Regions from separate parts of the Exiguobacterium oxidotolerans JCM 12280 genome, predicted to be linked through region 1. Evidence: predicted binding sites of a transcription regulator. Region 1 holds the regulator's gene; the other holds the start of a gene.
The links. Region 1 encodes LexA, which represses DNA repair genes until DNA is damaged. Its sites were predicted from a motif close to CGAACATATGTTCG; they were not measured.

Region 1 (8,091 bases):
ACCTGGTTTCGACTTACATGAAGATGAGATGGAAATCGGAATTGGAATCCATGGTGAAAAAGGAATCGACCGGAAACCGGTTGCGTCCGTTGAAGCAATCGTCACGGAACTGCTCGACCGACTGACAGCAGAAGTAACAGACAAAAAAGTCGCTGTAATGGTCAATGGTATGGGTGGAACGCCGGAATCGGAACTCTACATCACCTACAAGTATGTCGCGGAACAATTACAAGCAAAAGGCTACGACATCGTCCGGCCATACGTTGGAAACTATATGACATCGCTTGAGATGCACGGTTTCTCGATTACGTTACTTCCGGTCGACGACGAGCTCGTCGGTTACCTTGACGCAAAAACGAATGCAATCGGTTTTTAATCAGACTAAAAATTTTTAAAAGAAATAGAAGAGGTGGATTGAAATGAAGTTAACGACAGAACAGTTTCGTGAAAGCTTACTGAAGGCAGCAGCACAGATTGAAGCCCATAAAGATGAACTGACCGATCTTGATCGTGAAATCGGCGACGGTGATCACGGGATTAACATGTCACGTGGTTTTCAAGCCGTCCAAAAAGAACTAGAAGCACATGGTGAGTATGAAGATTTAGGTGATTTGTCAAAACAAGTTGGGATGACGTTAATCAAGACGGTCGGTGGGGCGTCTGGTCCGTTATACGGAACAGCGTTCGTCAAGTTCGCCGGAGCCTTTAAAGGGAAAAAAGAAGTGGAAGGGCAAGAACTGGCACAAGCTTTTGTTGAAGCGACGGAAGGCATCAAGATGCGTGGAAAGTCTGAATTCGGTCAGAAAACAATGGTCGACATTTGGACACCTTTCCATGAGGCCTTGAGCAAAGAGGCGGATTTAAACGCTGCACTCGAACAAGCGCTCCGTGATACAAAAGAACGTGTCGCGACGAAAGGGCGGGCTTCCTACTTTGGAGACGCGACAGTCGGCGTCCAAGATCCAGGTTCTTTATCGAGTGCACTCTTGTTACAAGAAATCGTGGAGGTGCTACATGGTTAATGTAATTCTCGTTTCACACAGTGAAAAACTGGCGACTGGTCTAAAGGAACTGCTTGCCGAAATGGCACCGGATACACCAATCCTGCTAGCGGCCGGTTTAGCGGATGGAAGCATCGGGACAGATGCTTCGCGCATTGAAGAGACATTGAATGCGCTTGACGATGACGGTGTCATCTTGACGGATATCGGTTCTGCAACAATGAATGCGGAGTTGGCCCTTGAACTGTATAGCGGTGACAAAACGGTCCAATTCGTCGAGGCGCCGCTCGTCGAAGGGGCATTTCTCGCGGCCGTCTTGAGTGGTCAATCGAAGTCACTGACTGAAGTCGTCGACGGATTGAAAAATGAATTCGCCTAAATGATTCGCCTAAGACCGTTCTCCCTTCTAAGTCAGGTATCTGCCTGCTCATTTAGAGGGGAGTTCTTTGGTGTGGCATTGAGAAGGTGTATGAATTTAAAAGGGCAAAGACAAAAAAAGAAGCAATTTCGAGTGATATCGAAATCGCTTCTTTTTTAATAGAGTGGTGCAAAAGTCATCGTTGTCCGATTAGACGTTTGCGTTGGCTTCTTTTTTATTCGGTGTGAATGCCATTGTCGCTTCGACCGCTTTTTGCCAGCCGGCATAACGTTTTTCACGATCGTCTTCTTTCATTTCAGGTGTAAACTGACGGTTGAGTTTCCACTGTTTTTTGATTTCTGCTTTATCTTTCCAATAGCCGACAGCTAGACCAGCGAGGTAAGCTGCACCAAGTGCCGTCGTCTCATTGATTTCCGGACGATCGACGGGAACGCCGAGAATATCCGATTGGAATTGCATCAAGAAGTCGTTCGCGACGGCTCCACCGTCGACGCGTAACGTTTTCAGTTCGATGCCAGAATCTTGCTGCATCGCTGTCAAGACGTCGCGAGTTTGGTAAGCGAGTGACTCGAGTGTTGCGCGGACAAAGTGCTCTTTTTCTGTCCCGCGTGTCAATCCGAAGATAGCACCGCGAACGTCGCTATCCCAGTACGGTGCACCAAGACCAACGAAAGCAGGAACGACGTAGACACCGTCTGTTGAATCGACTTTCAAAGCGTAGCCTTCTGAGTCTTTTGCATTTTTTAACATCCGGAGACCGTCACGCAACCACTGGATCGCAGAACCGGCAACAAAAATCGAACCTTCGAGTGCGTATTCCACTTTGCCGTCGACACCCCAAGCGATCGTCGTCAGGAGTCCGTGGTCTGAAGAAACGGCTTTTTCGCCCGTATTCATCAACATGAAGCAACCTGTACCGTATGTGTTTTTCCCTTCGCCCGGTTCAAAACACGTTTGACCGAACAAGGCAGCTTGTTGGTCACCGGCGATACCGGCGATTGGAACTTCGAAGCCGAAGAAGTGATACGGGACTGTGTTGTCATAGACTTCACTTGATTGACGGACTTCTGGCAACATCGATTTAGGAACAGTCAGGATTTCAAGTAATTCATCATCCCATTGTTGTTCGTAAATGTTGTACATGAGTGTCCGTGAGGCATTCGTGTAGTCTGTGATATGTGTTTTCCCACCTGAGAGCTTCCAGACGAGCCACGTATCAATTGTACCGAAGAGCAGTTCCCCGTTCTCTGCTTGCTCGCGCGCACCATCGACGTTATCGAGAATCCATTTGACTTTTGTTCCTGAGAAGTAGGCGTCGATGAGTAAGCCAGTTTTATCGCGGAATTTTTGATTGAGTCCTTGTTCTTTTAGCTCATCACAAATGTCGGCTGTTTGACGCGATTGCCAGACAAGGGCGTGATAAACTGGTTTTCCAGTTTCTTTGTTCCAGACGACTGTCGTTTCACGTTGGTTCGTGATTCCGATACTCGCGATTTCGCTCGGTTTGATGTCAGCCGTTCCGAGTGCATCCGCCATGACTGCTAAAATCGAACCCCAGATTTCATTTGCATCATGCTCGACCCAGCCTGGTTGTGGGAAGTATTGTTTGAATTCACGTTGAGCAGAGTTGACGATTTGACCATCATGGTCGAAAATGATGGCGCGTGAGCTTGTCGTTCCTTGGTCGAGTGCTAAAATATACTTGTTTTCCATCTGTGAGTCCCCCTTGAATAGTTAAGATACCTAATGCTCAATCAAAATAGCAGTTGATAGATGAAGACGGCGATTGCGCCTCCGATGATTGGTCCGACAATCGGAATCCATGAGTAACCCCAGTCTGATGATCCCTTACCCGGAATCGGTTAGATCGCGTGGGCGATACGTGGACCAAGGTCACGGGCTGGGTTGATTGCATAACCCGTCGTACCACCGAGCGAAAGACCGATGACGACTACGAGGAGACCGACGATCAACGGATTGAGCCCGTCTGCGAACGTATTCGCTCCGAGCGCCAAGATACCAAAGACGAGGACGAACGTCCCGATGATCTCAGATACTAAGTTCGATCCCGTATGACGGATCGCTGGACCTGTCGCGAACACACCGAGTTTTGCGGCTTGATCTTCTGTCGCTTCAAAATGTTTCATGTAATGAAGCCAAACGAGTACTGCGCCAAGGAATGCTCCGACAAGTTGAGCAGCGATATAGATAGGTACATCTGCCCACGGTAAGTCAGAATTGAGCGCGAGCGACAAAGTAACCGCTGGGTTCAAGTGGGCACCACTGGATGCCGCGATGTAAACACCGGTCATAACGGCGAGACCCCAAGCGAGCGTGATGACAATCCAGCCACCATTTTCAGATTTGGTTTTCTTCAGGACGACACCGGCGACGACGCCATCCCCGAGTAGGACGAGAATCAATGTTCCCATCATCTCACTAATAAAATTACTCATGCAAAAACCCTCCCTTTGGATTAAAGCGAATAATGCCTTTCTATTTAAACCTAACCTGAATTGATAACGTTTTCAATACAAATAATTGAAATATAGGAATAGAAATTTTCAATATTTAGGTTTAAAAAAATTAGAATTGGATAATAAAAAGACTTTTTCCATGATTGAATGGAAAAAGTCAGAATCGACGTTTTTTTCGTTTCTTTTTAGGGCGGAACCAACTACTCGTATGATCAAGGATGATATGAATCGTACTTGCGGTCATCACACCGATAATAAAAGCAGGCATGACGTCAATTAATGAGTCGACCGTGCTTGCTTGAATGATTTCACTATAGAAGGCTAAAAAGAGGAGTGGAATCAATAAAGCGGCACTGTAGAGTAGACGGATGACATCTCCGATGATCAAGCCATGTGACCAAATGGAACGGTGCGGCATAATTTTGACGTATGGCATCCAAAGGACACGCAAAGGACCAAAACGATAGTAAGGTTCCGATTTTAAGTCTAAGTCGGGCGAAAGCCATAATGTCCCGACGGCGATTCCGACAGCGGTCGGGAGCCAATCCGTTTGATTCGTTGCGACCGAATAAACAACATATCCCGTGAGGGCAACGGAGTTGACCGTATCATGTACATTTCCAGAAGGCATGAAAAAAGACCAGCTCTGCTGGTCCCTCTCTTAGTGAATCGTCCGGTAAACGCCGATGACCTTGCCAAGAATCGACACGTTATCGAAATACATCGGGTCCATCGAGTCATTTTCTGGTTGGAGACGTACCTGTTGATCTTCTAAGAAGAACCGTTTGACTGTCGCTTCACTATCTTCGGTCATCGCAACGACAATCTCCCCGTTTTCTGCTGTGTTTTGTTGACGCACGATAACACGATCGCCATCAAGAATACCTGCATTAATCATCGATTCGCCATCAATCGTCAACATAAAGACGGTTTCATTTCCTACATAATGTGCAGGGAGTGGGAAATGCTCTTCTATGTTTTCAATCGCAGTGATCGGAAGTCCGGCAGTTACCTTGCCGATAACGGGGACATGGACGATCGCTTCGTTGATTTCTTCAGGTTTATCAAGCAATATTTCAATCGCGCGTGGTTTCGTCGGGTCACGGCGAATCAGTCCACGTTTTTCTAGACGATCCAAATGACCGTGTACCGTTGAGCTTGAAGCAAGACCAACAGCTTCACCAATTTCACGAACTGAAGGTGGATAGCCCTTTAACTTCACTTCAGCGATGATGTAGTCAAGGATTTCTTGTTGACGTTTAGACATTTTCCGCATACGAATTGCCACCTCTTTCCGGATTGGTTTTTTTAGGATTTAGGAATATATGTTTCTAGAATTACTATAACATAGAACAAATGAGCGTACAAACAATTGTTCGATGTTTTTGTATTGACCGAACACTGGTTCTGTGTTTATTATAGATTATGCGAACAATTGTTCTGAGAACATTTATTCTAATAACCTATTTGGAGGGATTCATGATGATTCATTCTATTCGTACTCATGCCTTTTCAATTCTGTTTTATACGCTCAGTTTTGCTTTCATTCTTTTTCTTTTAACACCACGACCAGATGAAAAGGTCCACCAATTACTTACAGCGTCAGTCACGGTCGATGAGAACGTAACGGTCGAACAAGTAGCTGAAGTCTACAATGATGGTTCGATGACGAACCAAGAATACATTGACTGGCTGATCAAGAACAATGAGCTCGAAACAAAACATGTCATTTCGAAAGATAAAATCGTTGTACCAATCGCACAACAATGACAGAATATAAAAGTTGTTGAATGAACGAACAGGGGTGTGAGGTACGATGAAAGTAGTAATCTACTGTCGCGTCTCGACGGAAAAAGAAGCACAAGAGAGCTCACTAGAGCGGCAAAGAGCAGAACTGTCGGGACTCGCTTTAAAAAAAGGATTTGAAATCGTAGATATCATCGTCGAAAAAGAAAGTGGCTATGATGTAGAGCGAGAAGGGATATTGACCGTTCTTGATTATGTAACGCGTCATCTGGTAGAAGCAGTGCTCGTGACAGACGATACACGAATCGGACGAGGAAACGCCAAAATCGCGATTTTGCATACGTTCAAAAAACACGATGTCCAGTTGATGACGATGGAGTCAGACGGTGAATACAAACTGGCGGATGCAGAAGCGATGGTCCTCGAAATCGTTTCACTCGTTGAGGAATACCAACGGAAGCTCCACAATGCAAAAATTGCACGCGGCATGCGACGGGCTGTCGATAATGGTTTTAGACCCGAACAAAATCTCAATCGGCAAGGCGAGAATGCCGGCCGCAGTCGAAAGGAAGTCCCGATTGAAGAAATCGTTCGATTACGTGAACTTGGTTTGACGTTTGCTGACATCGCGACGACCTTGCGGGGCATGGGGCATGACATTTCGAAAGCGACGGTCAATCGGCGTTATCTTGAGTATAAAGAAGTTGTCCAGTCTTATGAATGAAAGCAGGTGTTGTGTCATCTTGACGCGACAAACTTGCTTTTTTTTTTCGGGTCTTTTACAGTAAGGTTACTATTGAAGTGCTCTATGTTGAGTCAAACAGAAAGAGGGATATTATGTTATCACAAGAACAACTCGATCGAATTAATGAACTTGCCAATAAATCAAAAGTCGAACCGTTAACAGAAGCTGAGACGGCGGAACAAAAAGAATTAAGAACGGCCTATTTAGAAGCATTTCGTGGTTCGTTCAAAAATCAAATGATGGGCATCAAAATCGTTGATGAAGAAGGAACGGATGTTACGCCTGAAAAATTGAAGCAAGCACAAGAAGAAGAACGCAATAAACAGTAAGCAAGTTTTGTATGAACGAAAGCTGCGTCGCTCAATCCGTGAGCGAGGTAGCTTTTTTAATGGGAAAATCAGTAATGTGTATCATGAAAGTCGCTTGAAAAGGGCAATAGAGAGCGCATTCATTTTAATGTGACATACTATTTAGAAAAGTTGTATCACATTTCTGTGTGTGCTAAAATGATATAGAATTTGTGAAAAAGAGAGAGGATGATTGTTTTGACGAACATGACAACAGTAGAATTATTAGCAGTAAATACGATTCGTACCTTATCGATTGATGCAGTACAAAAAGCGAACTCGGGCCACCCGGGAATGCCGATGGGTGCAGCACCGATGGCATTTACATTATGGGCGGATCATATGAACCACAACCCTAAAAATCCAGAATGGTTTAACCGTGACCGTTTTGTACTTTCAGCAGGACACGGTTCAATGCTTCTCTACTCACTCCTCCATTTATCAGGATACGACCTCGCGATGGATGACTTGAAGTCATTCCGTCAATGGAACTCAAAAACACCGGGTCACCCGGAATACCGTCACACAGCAGGTGTTGATGCGACGACTGGTCCACTCGGACAAGGCATCGCGATGGCTGTCGGTATGGCGATGGCAGAACGTCACCTCGAAGCGAAATACAACCGTGGTGATTTAAACGTCGTGGACCACTTCACGTACGGAATTTGTGGAGATGGAGACTTAATGGAAGGTGTCTCTGCAGAAGCGGCTTCACTCGCAGGACATTTAGGTCTTGGTAAACTCGTCGTCTTGTATGATTCAAACGATATCTCGTTAGATGGTGACTTGGACAAGTCATTCTCTGAAAACGTCCAACAACGTTTTGAAGCATACAACTGGCAAGTCATCCGTGTTGAAGACGGAACGGATATCGATTCGATTTCAAAAGCACTCGACGCGGCGAAAGCGGAAACAACAAAACCGACATTGATCGAAGTCAAAACGGTTATCGGATTCGGTTCGCCGAACAAATCAGGGAAATCGGCTTCACACGGTGCACCACTCGGCGATGCGGAAATCAAATTGACGAAAGCAAGCTACGTTTGGGATCACGAAGAATTCTATGTACCGGAAGAAGTCAAAGACTTGTTCGAAGAGCGCATCGAAAAACGTGGCGCTGATACAGAAGCAACATGGACAGAAAAAATGGAACAATATAAAGCAGCACATCCGGAATTGCACGCTGAGCTTGTTCAAGCAATCAACAATGAATTGCCGAGCAACTGGGAAGCAGATCTTCCGACATATGATTTGACATCGAAAAAAGCAACACGTCAGACAAGTGGGGAAGTCTTGAACGCTCTTGCGAAAAACATCCCATCAATCTTCGGTGGATCAGCTGACTTAGCTGGTTCGAACAACACGATGCTAAAAGGCGAAGCTGACTTCGATATCG
Region 2 (8,091 bases), 420 kb from region 1:
TGATCCGTTGACGGCACAGCCTCATGAACCGGATGTATCGGCCTTGATTCGCTTATGTGATGTCTACGACTTACCGTTAGCGACAAATGTCGGGACGGCTGAGATTTTAATTAATGGGCTTGAACAAGGTGACTTTAAATGGCGTGACATTATTCAAAAACGACGGGAAGAGGAACAAGATAAATTTTCTTCGTAAGAAACTGCTTGAGAACGCTTCTCATTTTCGTTTCATCGTGTTATAGTCGTATTGAAGATGATACTGATTATCAATTGCGATAGAAAAGGGCGGCGAAAACAATGGAAATCATTTTAATGACAGGTGTCACGGTCTTACTCGGTGGAGGAGCAACCTTCTTAGCACATATTGTAAAGACGGAACGTCGTCATATTGCGACAGATGTTAAAACGAACGTAGAACGTGCAACCTATCCATCGTTGCGCCTCGTAAAATAAATAGTTTTACTGACTAAACGTGCCTCTTTTTTTGATAAAAGAGGGCGTTTTTTTCACATTTGGAGTGTTCTCACATAATTGTGCGGAATTCCTTTGATACACTACAAAAAAAGGACTTAGTCAGGAGTGACAGGGATGCATACGATTTATTTAGTGGATGATGAAGTGAACCTGAACCGCGTGCTCGTAAAATATTTGGAACAAGAAGGATGGCAAGTGAAATCGTTCACCTCTGGGGAAGCGGCAGCTTCAGCGATTATTGAAAAGCCTGATTTATGGGTGCTCGATATTATGTTACCGGATATGGACGGATTTCAGTTGATTAAACGGATCAAGGCACATGATGAGACGACACCTGTCATTTTCATCTCTGCCCGAGACGAAGATATCGATAAAATCATCGGCTTAGAAATGGGCTCGGATGATTATATCGCGAAACCGTTTTTGCCAAGAGAACTTGTCATTCGTGTCAAAAAAATCTTAGCGCGCGCCTATGCGACACCAAAAACAGGCGTGATTCAATATGGCGATTATACAATCTATCCTGAAAAACGAGTCATCGAAGAAAATGGTCAAGAAATTGATTTGACCTCAAAAGAGTATGATTTGTTGATTTTATTCGCGACACAAATCGGGACGCCGATGTCCCGCGAACAGATTCTTGTCAGTGTCTGGGGTGATGATTACTTTGGTTCCGATCGTGTCGTCGATGATTTAGTTCGACGAGTCCGGAAAAAATTATCCAAGCTTGAACTAGAGACGATTTATGGGATTGGCTACCGGTTGGTGTCTGCATGAAGAATCGGAGTTTGGGATTTCAGATTTGGGCGATGTTTCTACTCGTCATCGCAACGCTCTCGATCGTTATCCTTGTCGTCATGCGGTCATCGATTGGAAACTTTATTGATGAACAGGTCTATTCGACGTTAGAAAACAGTGAAGTCTTCTTTTCAAAAGATGCTTCTGTCATCGACATGTTGCAGGACAATCCAATTGAATTTGATCGTCGAAAACAGGAGTCGCGTTCCGTTAATATTTTGTTGCTTTCAAAAAATGGGAAACTCTATTATGGGGGAGCTCCGCAACAATTGATTGATCAGATGTATCGTGATGCGATCAATCAAAAAGCAGAAACGGAAAAATATACGACACAACTTGATAAAGAGGACGTCTATTACAGCATTCTCAAGATAGAATCGGAAGGGGAGACGTATTATCGTGTCTCTTATGTCTGGGATGCCTATCGTCAAGAACTGATTACGCAATTGTTTTCAAAAATTGGCTGGGTCGTCGTAATTGTGAGTATCTTGACATTGTTCATTGCTTTTTGGTTAGCCCGGCGCTTGACGCAACCATTGATTGAAATTGAAGGTGCAGTCGGAAAGATTGCAGCGCAACAGTGGAATACACCACTTCCTCTCGATCGCGGAGATGAAATTGGTCGTTTGGCACGATCGGTCAATGCCATGCGCGTCGATTTAGAAAAGCAGGATAAAGCACAAAAAGCGTTGCTACAAAATATTTCACATGACCTGAAGACACCAATCATGGTCATTCGCAGTTATGCACAGTCCATTTCTGACGGGATTTATCCGGATGGTGATTTGACGGGTTCGGTCTCGGTGATTGAGGAAGAGGCCGAGCGATTAGAAAAGAAAGTCGCAGCCTTGCTTTATGTGACGAAATTGGATTATTTTGAATTAGATCGTTCTACATGGGATACGATTGATTTAGACCGAATGGTTCATTTATTACAAAGTCGTTTCTCAAGTACAAAGCCGCTCACGTGGACGATCACAGGGGAAGCCGGTCTTGTGCTTGGCGAAGGTGAACAATTACGGGTTTCACTTGAAAATGTAATTGATAATGCGATGCGATATGCTGAGACATCGATTGATATTCGTTTATCCGGGACCGAAGAGATGGCTCAAATCGAGATTGAAAATGACGGTCCACCACTCGATTCATCTTCACCACTTTTCCATCAATTTTCACGTGGTAAAGAAGGGAAATTTGGTTTAGGTCTTTATATCGTAAAACGCATCGTCGAGCGTCATGACGGGGAAGTTTCAATCGAGAACCAAGCAGTGGGAAATGGAAAAGATAAAGTTCGTGTGATTTTCAAATTCCCACGTCACTTTAAGCCAGAGATTGACTAATCAACGAAAGAACTTTAAAAACGAGATAGCGATATCTCGTTTTTTATATTGGGAAATATCGAACAGTTGAGGGCGTACAGGTGGGTTCTTTGATATAAACAAAGTAATAGAAGAAGGGAGATAGTAGGATGCCACATAACATCACGGAAGAAACGTTAGCTCTTATTCCTCAGTACGGTCAATACGGGGAACCGCAAACACTACTTATTAAAGAACGGTCGGAACTTGTGCTCGAAGGACATCCGATCAAACTGATTGAAGAATCATGTTTGTATTTTGGTTCTTCGATGCGAGGAAGAATTGAAGCAGCACGACATATCTTAGGACCAAACCGAAAAACGCCGGTTTTAATTGATTGGCAAGCACAAACCATCTTCTTTCCGACGACAGCTAAAGAAAAGGCGGAGTGTATCTGGATTAACTTTAAACAAATGAAGACCGTTAAAAAGAGTGGCGGAAAGGTGCAAGTCGAGTTTCAAACAGGACAGCGGATTGATACCGCCGCATCTGCCTATAGTATTGAACGACAGCGGATTAAAACCCTAGAATTAGCTTACGAAATGCAACGACGCTTCCAGGGGACGGGACATGAACACGTTTAACAAGTGCAGAAAAGTGGAACACTCTAACAGGAAACGTTACCAATGAGAGCGAAATGAACTTGAGTAGAAACTGAATGCGCATTGAAGGGGAGGTGAAGCGACCGATTTGGTCGCTACACGATGAATGAATCATATGAATGGTTAAACCGTAGAAAATTACAGCCGGGCTTCGGTGTTAATGGAGGACGCCGTTTTATTAGTTCACGGATCGTCCGTCCAGAAAATACACCCGGCAAACGAATTAAAGATATTAAGCGAACACGCCAACTCATCGTCGACGAGGCAGGAAATCGACGTTGGGTGACAAAGCGAGTAGTCGTCACAGATGCGTCAAAACATATGACGATTAACCGCCGCACGTCGATTGCACAAAAAGAAGTAACAGAATCTCGCTTAGAGCAAGTGAAGCAGAAACTATCTTCGAAGAAAGTATTGATTCCTGTTTTAGCGGCGACAGGGCTTGCCGTTGCCGGAGGGGTACTCGCATATGTACTTCGTCGTAAAAAAAGAAACACTCCTGAAAGTGAATAAACCAGCGTATAAGAAAAAAGCCGCGACCCTCATTTAATCCAGGGACGCGGCTTTCTCTATACATAACTTATCTTAAAGGAAACGTTTTCGAATCGAAGTTGAGAGTGCTTTCTCTGCAATTTCTTCGAGCTGTTTCAAATTCGTCGCATCAAAACTATCATTATAGAAGCGACCAACGAATTCGACACGATCATAATCGAGTTCCTTGAAAATCAAATGTTTGTGGTCATCATAAAAGACAACACGGAAGTAATCAGAGCCGCGCTCTAATGTGACGAGTCCTTTAATATGTTCAAGTTTCTTTTGCTCGTCAGACTTTTCTTCTTCAACCGGTTCCTCTGCAGTTTTCGCCTCTGCTTGTTCGAGTGCCGATTTCACTAAATCAGGTTTCTTATCTTGTTCTTCAGTCATAATTATCGCCTCCATCTTTCATTTTACATGGAAATGGACAGATGAGAAAGAAAAATCCCTCACGGTTCCTGATGAGCCTCACAAATCCGTAAGACGTTTAATGCGCCAATTCGTAAGCGCTCCATCAAACGTTCAGCTACCACTCGATTGGAAAGTGTCTCATAGATGGCCACTTCCATCAACTCTATCCAGCGAAAGGCATGCTGCTGTTCAATTGGTAAGAGTCGGTGAATCATCGCTAAATTCGTCCGCGAATCATCTAACTCATATTGGCGTGGACCACCTGTTAAGTGTGTCAAAAAAATAACTTGCGCCTGCTCGACACGTTGACGATCATCAGGAAAAATCGGACGAAGTATGGGGTCGGCATAAACAAGTTGATAAAAGCGAGCGACTAGCTGTTCAAGCATCGGGTGTTTTCCGATGTCATCATATAACATGGTATTCCTCCTGTCTAACTAATTTTAATTGGCTACAGTGTAGCAAAAATAAGTAGAAAAATATAGCTTCACAAACGGACGTTTGTTCGTATTTATGAGATAATGACGTATACAAAAACGAGCTAAGGGAGGAATTGATGACCATGAATCATATGCACCTCGGTCGTGCCGGAACCGGAAAAACCACAAAATTAATAGAGACTGTAATCAATGAACTCGAGGAGCGACCACTTGGGGAGTCGATTTATTTTATCGTCCCTGATCAAATGTCATTTGAGATGGAACGTCGCATTGCGACGGATTCCCGTCTATCTGGATTAGTACGGATGGAAGTCATGAGTTTGCGGCGCTTTGCTTTTCATATCATGCGGGATCATGGCAATCAGGCGATTCCATTTTTAGACGAGACAGGGACACAATTGTTATTACGTCAAGTCGTCGAAGAAGTTGAAAATGAGTTAAAGATTTTCAAACGGACAAAGAACATGCCCGGCTTTTACAAGGGGCTTGATGAACTGATCGCTACGTTCAAACGTTCGCTCGTCGCTCCAGACATGTTACGTCAAATTAGCGAACTTTCTCCGGAACGCTCGCCGAAACTAAATGATTTAGCTCTGATTTATGAGCGGTTCTCAGAACGCATCCTGGATAAAGCGCTTCATGCAGACGATTACTATACGACGTTACTCGACTTGTTACCGACAGCAGGTCTTGGTAATACACAGTTCTTTATTGATGGTTTCTATGAGTTTTCGTTACAGGAACAACAGGTGTTGCTTAAATTGATGGAACTAGCAAAAGAAGTGCATATCAGCTTTACAATCGATGTAAGTGATCCCTATGCGAAACAGACAGAGTTTGGGGTCTCCCAACGTTGTTATATGCAATTGCTCGAACAGATGCAAGACCGACAGCTCGAGCATGAAGAGATCCATTATGAACGGACGATTAAGTTCAAGTCGGAAGGATTACAAATACTAGAACAAGCATTGATGAGTCCTGCCTATCCGCCTGTCGATCATCAAGTGGACGGGGTCACGGTGACAGCTGCCGTCAATCGCCAAGTCGAAACGGAAGCCGCTGTCCGCCAGGCAATCCAACTCGTGCGCCAGCATGGTTACCGGTTCAATGAAATTGCTTTTATCGTACGACATCTTGAACCGTATGCGGATCATTTAGAACGTGCGTTTCAGCTCTATGATATTCCGTATTTCCTTGATAAGCGGGAAACGATGATTCATCATCCGATTGTTGAATTGATTCAGTCTGCTTTAGAGCTCGTCGTCGCCGGTTACCGTGAAGAAGCAGTCTTTCGTTTGCTGAAAACGGAATTGATGCCTCTCCCGGCAGATGACCAACGGCTCGCGCTTGATCGATTAGAGACGTTTGTCTTAGAGCGTGGCATTAAAGGCACGATGTGGCAAAAGCCGTGGCAATTGAAACGACGCTTAACGGATGAAGTCAGTCTGACGGCGGAGGAACTCGAAGAAGAGGATGAGTTAAACCGGATGCGTCAATTCGTCGTCGATGCGATTACACCGTTACAAGGCCGGTTGAAGAAATCAAAAACAATGAGTGAACATACGCGTTCGCTTTATCAGTTCCTTGAAGAACACCAGTTGACAGATCGGCTGTTCAGTTGGAAACAAGAGGCGCTCGAGCGCAATGAGCTCAGTCATGCCCGGGAACATGATCAAGTATATGAAGCGGTCTTACATTTACTTGAACAACTTGAAGCAGCAGCTCCTGAGACGGAACTGTCGACAGACTTATTCGTACAAATGGTCGAAACAGGGCTCGAGAGTCTGCGCTTCTCACTCGTCCCACCATCGCTCGATCAGGTTATCGCGACGGATTATGTCCGGGGGCGTTTACAACGAGTAAAAGTCGCATTTTTACTCGGCGCGAATGATGGTATGATTCCGTTCGTCGAAGATCAGTCGAAACTACTGTCAGAAGGAGATCATGATTTCCTTCACAATCATGGAGTTCCGGTCGGGAAAGCGTCACTGGATGTCTTTGATGACGAATTATATTACCTGTACCACGGAGTGACGGCACCGAGTGAAGCGTTGTATATCAGTTATGCTCTTGTTGATGAGGACGGGAAGGCATTACAACCAGCCTCCATCGTGAAACAAATCAAGTATCAATTACTGCAAGACCGTCCTGTCAAAACACACTTCGCAGAAGCAGGGGAACATGCACCAAATGATCAATTCGATTTCGTAACTGATCCCGACCGAGCGGCGGCTGCGACCGCAATCGAGTTACGCCGTTTACAGCGTCGGTATCCGATTCAATCGTCATGGTTTGATGTCTACAATGCATTGCTCGAGAATGGTCAAGGACGAGAACGAATGGCGTTACTCGCCGATGCGTTATTTTATCAAAACCGAGCAGATGAACTTCCAGACGACTTAGCACGTTCCCTCTACGGTGACAGCATCAAGGCGAGTGTCTCTAGATTTGAGACATATAATGCGTGTTCCTATAAGCACTTCGCACGGTATGGGCTACGTTTGAAGGAACGAAAACTATATAAATTCGAGGCACCCGACATTGGAAATCTATTTCATGGCGCGTTAAATGATTTGTCGGTCAACATCAAGGAGTCCGGCAGAAAATGGCGTGATTTAGATGATGCATCGTGCACAGAACTTGCGAAAAATGCCGTGGAAAAAGTGACACCAGACATTCAAAATGCCATTTTGATGAGTTCGAATCGGTTCGGGTACATTCAGAAAAAACTGACGGATGTCGTCGAACAAACGGCGAAGATGCTCGTCAAACAAGCAGAACGGTCCGACTTCGAACCTGATTTATTTGAAATCAGCTTTGGGAACGCGATGTTCCCGCCCTTACGGTTTACACTGCCGGATGGAACGGAAATCGAGTTCACTGGTCGAATTGATCGAGTCGACCAAGCGACGATTGGTGACCAATTGTACGTCCGGATTGTCGATTACAAGTCGAGTGCCCGAGCGCTTGATTTTGCTGAAATTTATTATGGTCTTGCGATTCAGATGTTGCTCTATTTAAAAACGGTCGTCGAACAATCAGAAGTCTTATTTAATCAACAAGCGAAACCAGCAGGCGCCCTGTACTTCCATGTCAAAAATCCGATGTTACGAAGTGATTTGTCGGCGGCTGAAGAAGAACGGAATCGTTTATTGCTCGAATCCTACCAGATGCAAGGTGTGATCGTCGAAAATGATGATGTGTTACGGGCGATGGATCAAATCGCGTTTGATGAACGGAAAAAATCGCCACTCGTCAAAGTGACGTTTACGAAGACAGGGCTGCATAAATCACATACAAAAGGGGTCGTCAAAGAAGCGGAACTGAACGCGTTGATGGATCATGCCTGGGACGAATTGAAAACCAGCAGTGCCGAGATGTACGCGGGAGATATCGCCATCGATCCGTTCGACTATCAAGAGCGAACACCGTGTACGTTTTGCGAATACCGTTCGGTCTGTCAATTCGACGAAT

Region 2: the regulator LexA is predicted to act here: its motif matches at 4,672-4,685, upstream of addB (helicase-exonuclease AddAB subunit AddB).

The regions. Positions count from the first base shown of each region.
Region 1 is NZ_JNIS01000001.1:2,772,162-2,780,252, forward strand. It holds gene dhaK (dihydroxyacetone kinase subunit DhaK) at 1-376, shown strand, start outside; gene dhaL (dihydroxyacetone kinase subunit DhaL) at 420-1,022, shown strand; gene dhaM (dihydroxyacetone kinase phosphoryl donor subunit DhaM) at 1,015-1,380, shown strand; gene glpK (glycerol kinase GlpK) at 1,570-3,093, opposite strand; partial or broken gene P403_RS16145 (MIP/aquaporin family protein) at 3,135-3,836, opposite strand; gene P403_RS0114150 (metal-binding protein) at 4,015-4,488, opposite strand; gene lexA (transcriptional repressor LexA) at 4,519-5,133, opposite strand; gene yneA (cell division suppressor protein YneA) at 5,340-5,627, shown strand; gene P403_RS0114165 (YneB family resolvase-like protein) at 5,674-6,327, shown strand; gene P403_RS0114170 (DUF896 domain-containing protein) at 6,441-6,677, shown strand; gene tkt (transketolase) at 6,885-8,091, shown strand, end outside.
Region 2 is NZ_JNIS01000001.1:2,350,984-2,359,074, forward strand. It holds gene P403_RS0111930 (methylglyoxal synthase) at 1-196, shown strand, start outside; gene P403_RS16670 (hypothetical protein) at 298-453, shown strand; gene P403_RS0111940 (response regulator transcription factor) at 589-1,251, shown strand; gene P403_RS0111945 (HAMP domain-containing sensor histidine kinase) at 1,263-2,612, shown strand; gene P403_RS16075 (competence protein ComK) at 2,741-3,214, shown strand; gene P403_RS0111955 (hypothetical protein) at 3,335-3,745, shown strand; gene P403_RS0111960 (hypothetical protein) at 3,818-4,156, opposite strand; gene P403_RS0111965 (truncated hemoglobin) at 4,216-4,596, opposite strand; gene addB (helicase-exonuclease AddAB subunit AddB) at 4,740-8,091, shown strand, end outside.